2 regions of the Pseudarthrobacter sp. efr-133-R2A-89 genome follow, and region 2 is predicted to be linked to the other one. Evidence: riboswitches for the same ligand, from Rfam matches in the RefSeq annotation. Region 2 holds a riboswitch; the other holds the start of a gene.
The links. A riboswitch is a leader RNA that binds a small molecule or an ion and turns the genes downstream of it on or off. The one in region 2 is predicted to bind S-adenosylmethionine.

Region 1 (2,196 bases), on a different contig from region 2:
CACCCCCCGGTCCAGGCCAAGAGTGTGACTGGTTGTGACTTCCCGGCGCTGCCGGCCGGCAGCGCTCCAGCGTGCCTGCGGTCAGGCGTCGGCGCCGCCCTTGGCCGCGCGGAAACCGGCCTCCAGGTCGGCCAGGATGTCGTCGATGTGCTCCAGGCCCACCGACAAGCGGACCAGCCCCGGATTGACCCCGGCCACCACCTGCTGCTCGGGCGAGAGCTGGCTGTGCGTGGTCGACGCCGGGTGGATGACAAGCGAGCGGACGTCACCGATGTTGGCCACGTGGGAGTGCAGTTCCAGGGCGTCGACGAAGCGCTTGCCCGCCTCCGCGCCCCCGGCCAGGTTGAAGGCGACGACCGCGCCGGTCCCCTTGGGGCCGTACTTGCGGCCCCGTTCGTACCAGGGGCTGGACGGCAGCCCCGCGTAGGCGACCGATTCGACGTCGTCCCTTCCCTCCAGCCAGCGCGCCACCTCCGTGGCGTTGGAAACGTGCCGTTCCACCCGCAGGCTCAGCGTTTCCAGGCCCTGCGAAATCAGGAAGGCGTTGAAGGGCGAAACCGCCGAGCCGAGGTCCCGCAACAACTGGACACGGGCTTTGAGGATGTAGGAAAGGTTGGCGCCCAGTGCGCCGCCCTCGCCAAGATCCCGGGCGTAGACCAGCCCGTTGTAGGTGGGATCCGGGGTGTTGAAACCGGGGAACCGGCCGGGGTCCTTGCCGAAATCGAACTTGCCAGAGTCGACGATGACGCCGGCAATGGCCGAGCCATGGCCGCCCAGGTATTTGGTGGCGGAGTGGATCACGATGTCCGCACCCCACTCCAGCGGCCGGATCAGGTAGGGCGTGGACAGGGTGTTGTCCACGATCAGGGGAACGCCGGCGTCGTGGGCCACCTGGGAGATGCCTTCGATGTCCAGGACGTCCTGGCGCGGGTTGGAGACCACCTCGCCAAAGAACAGTTTGGTGTTAGGCTGCACCGCATCGCGCCACTGGTCCAGGTTGTCCGGATCTTCCACGAAGGTGACGGCGATGCCGAACTTCTTCAAGGTGTGGGCGAACAGGTTGTAAGTGCCGCCGTACAGGCTGGGGCTTGCCACGATGTGGTCCCCGGCCTCGGCGATATTCAGGACGGCGAAGGTCTCCGCAGCCTGCCCCGAGCTCAGCAGCAAAGCCGCCAGGCCGCCTTCGAGGCTGGCGATCCGCTGCTCCACCGCGTCCTGGGTGGGGTTGCCGATGCGGGTGTAGATCGGCGCCAGTTCGGCCAGGGCAAAACGGTTGGCTGCGCTCTCGGCGCTTGGGAACACGAAGGACGTGGTCTGGTAGATGGGCAGGGCCCGGGCTCCGGTGGCGCTGTCAGGCTCCTGGCCGGCATGGATCTGGCGGGTTTCGAAGGACCATCCGTTGGACATCTCAGTCTCCTATGACATGGGCCCGGCATGCTGGGAGCACCACGGGCCGCGCTTGCTTCCGGCAATTGCCGGACAGCCTGGTCCTCACCCGGGGCACCCCACCGCGGATGGAGGGTTGCCGGCCAGCGAGCCGGGGCTTGGCGCTGGCACTCATGACCTGCGCCCAGTGTAGGAAGATCGCTCCGGCCGGGACAGCATTGTGACGAACATGGTCTTGCCGCGGCGTGCGCGCCGCGCGGCCCGCGAGGGTCGCAGCTGACGGGCGGGGGACGGCCCGAACAGCCACGATTCCAGTAAGGGTATCCTTAGCTGAGAGCCCGATCACAAAGTGCCAAGATGTTGCCATGCGCATGGATCACGTCTCTTACGCCTGTGAACACGATGGCCTCGCGGCCACTACCGAACGTATTTCAACTGCCCTCGGCGTTGAGGCAGTGAAGGGCGGGGTCCACCCCCGGTTCGGCACCCGGAATATGATCATCCCCCTCGCCGGGCACAAATACCTCGAAGTTGTGGAGGTACTGGACCACCCTGCTTCGGACAAGGCACCGTTCGGACAGGCAGTCCGTGCCCGGTCCGCTGCGGGCGGCGGCTGGATGGGCTGGTGTGTCGAAGTTGACGACCTGGCCCCGTTCGAGGAACGCCTGGGCCGAGCTGCCGTGAACGGCAACCGCAAGTTCCCGGACGGCCGCGAGCTCGTGTGGAAGCAGATTGGCATCCTGGGCCTAATTGCGGACCCCCAGGTCCCCTACATGCTCAAATGGGAAGGCGACCCGTCCCTGCACCCCT
Region 2 (2,196 bases):
CACGACGTCGCCCGGGACCAGTTCCGCCGCAGGTACCTGCACCGTGAGGGACAAAGCTCCCACCGGGTAGAGAGGCTCCATGGACCCGGTCCGGAACACCACGAACGAGGCTTTGCAGGCGAAACCCAGCACCAGCGCCACGATGCACAGCAGCCCGAGCACAGCCACCAACGTCAGAGCAATCTCACGGGAAAGCTTGAGGATGCGGGACAAGACGGCCCAGAAGCCCGCCCCTCCCCAGGCCGGGGCCAAAGGGGGCAAGGGGGACGAGCTTCTCATTCGGGTCAAGGGCTCTCTCACAGGGCTGTATTACGAGCTGACGGTGCTGGTGAACCTCCACAGCGGAACCGTCTGCTTTCCCTGCAACGTCACATCAGTCACCGTGGAAGGAAGCGTGATCGCGAAGCAAAGGTCCACCGGAAAGCCGGCTGTGGCTGAGTCCGCACCCTTTGCCAGGGTAATAGACGAGCTGGAAACCGTGGTCAGCGGGACACTGGCCGCTGCGGTTCCAACAATGTCAGTGCCCGTGGTCAGGTCTCCTACGATGCACTTCGCCGGGGAGACGCCCTGGACCGCACGATAGGTCAGTGCGTTGTAGAGGGCCAGGGAGTTGGTGTCGGTGTCCACTGTGTTCCCGCCGAGCTTGACTGCCTCAGCCAGGGTTGCAGTCAGCGCTTCGGAACCTGCGGCTGCCCGGAGCTGCATGGGAGCGTAAGCAGTATCCCCGGGCTTCAGGGCCGCCGAAATGGCACCGAACGTCAGGGCGCCGTCGACAGTCGCATCAGGCACCGTGGGCATGTTCGGTTTGTCGCTCCAGAGGGATACACCCGAGCCATTGGTGTTGCCGAAAGTGTTTTGTTCCATGTGGTAGGTCAGCGTGCCCGGCCCATTATCCCCACCGGAATTGCCAAATACCCATTCGTTGTCTGTCCATGCCGCCAGTGTGAAAGCGGCCCCGATGCCCAGCACAAGGCCGCCGGCCAGAAGTGCGCGGACTTTATTTGCTTTATTAGAGCGCGGCTCAGCGCTGGTTGATGCAGCCAAGATTTCCCCCAATTTAGATGTAGATCCCGGCCCGTAAGGACCGGGATACGGGTATGGGGGAGCGATCGGCATTTCCCCCAAAAGACCGATGTTCCAAACCCATCACTGATCTGGAAGTCAAGTCAAGTCGCTGTACTAAGAGTTAGCGGAAACGTTATCCGCACCAATTCTCCGCAGCCGGCGGTCCGCTGCTACGACATACCCGTGCTGGATTTGCCCCGGGACTGATCATGGATTTAGGTAAGAGTGGACCATCCGGAGCGGCTGAGAGACCTGGCTCAATGACGCCGCAGCAACCACGGTCCGGCAGGAAAGCTGCCGGCCGAAGGTGCTACTGCCAGGACCGATGGAAAGGAAGATTCCAGCATGCCCCTCAACACCGACCATATTCGCGCCACCCACGCCGGGTCCCTGCCCCGCACCGATGAACTCATCGCAGCCAACACGGCAAAGGAATCCGACGGGATCACCCCGGCGTTCCTTGAGCTCCTGGAAGACTCCGTTGTGGACGTGGTCCAGCGCCAGAAGGACCTGGGCATCGACATCCCCAACGACGGCGAGTACGGGCATACGATGTCAAACTCCGTTGACTACGGGGCCTGGTGGAACTACTCCTTTGCCCGGCTCGGCGGCCTGGAGCCGACCACCGTGGACAGGTGGGCAGAAGCCGAAGTCCGGCGCTCCTCCCCCGGGAACGTTGTCCTGACATCCTTCCCCGACCGGCGGGACCGGCAGGCGTTCAACCAGGCGTACAACGATCCCTCCTCCGGGATCCTGGCGCACAGGAAGAGCGTGTCCCAGCCCAAGATCGCCGGGCCCCTGACATATACCGGCCATGACCTGGTGGCCTCGGACATCAGGAACCTGAAGACCGGGCTCGCCGCGGCAGGCCTCAGCGAAGGATTCGTGGCGTCCCTCTCCCCCGGTTCCTGCGCCCGCGTCGCCAATGAGTACTACAAGAGCGATGAGGAACTCGTCTACGCCTGCGCCGACGCGATGCGCGAGGAATACAAAGCCATCATCGACGCCGGCCTGACGGTCCAGCTCGACGATCCGTCCCTGGCCGAGAGCTGGGACCAGATCAACCCGGAGCCGTCCCTGGAGGACTACCTGAAGTTCATCCAGCTGCGCGTCGAGGCCACCAACTGGGCC

Region 1: linked by a shared signal. The riboswitch ahead of QRM95_RS14090 (bifunctional o-acetylhomoserine/o-acetylserine sulfhydrylase) and the one ahead of QRM95_RS08180 (cobalamin-independent methionine synthase II family protein) in region 2 are both predicted to bind S-adenosylmethionine.

The regions. Positions count from the first base shown of each region.
Region 1 covers NZ_JARVSE010000008.1:20,204-22,399, forward strand. Annotated here, with positions in the region: gene QRM95_RS14090 (bifunctional o-acetylhomoserine/o-acetylserine sulfhydrylase) at 82-1,407, opposite strand; SAM riboswitch class IV at 1,451-1,565, opposite strand; gene QRM95_RS14095 (VOC family protein) at 1,752-2,196, shown strand, end outside.
Region 2 covers NZ_JARVSE010000004.1:105,820-108,015, reverse strand. Annotated here, with positions in the region: gene QRM95_RS08190 (signal peptidase I) at 1-261, opposite strand, end outside; gene QRM95_RS08185 (SipW-dependent-type signal peptide-containing protein) at 310-1,116, opposite strand; SAM riboswitch class I at 1,293-1,397, shown strand; gene QRM95_RS08180 (cobalamin-independent methionine synthase II family protein) at 1,411-2,196, shown strand, end outside.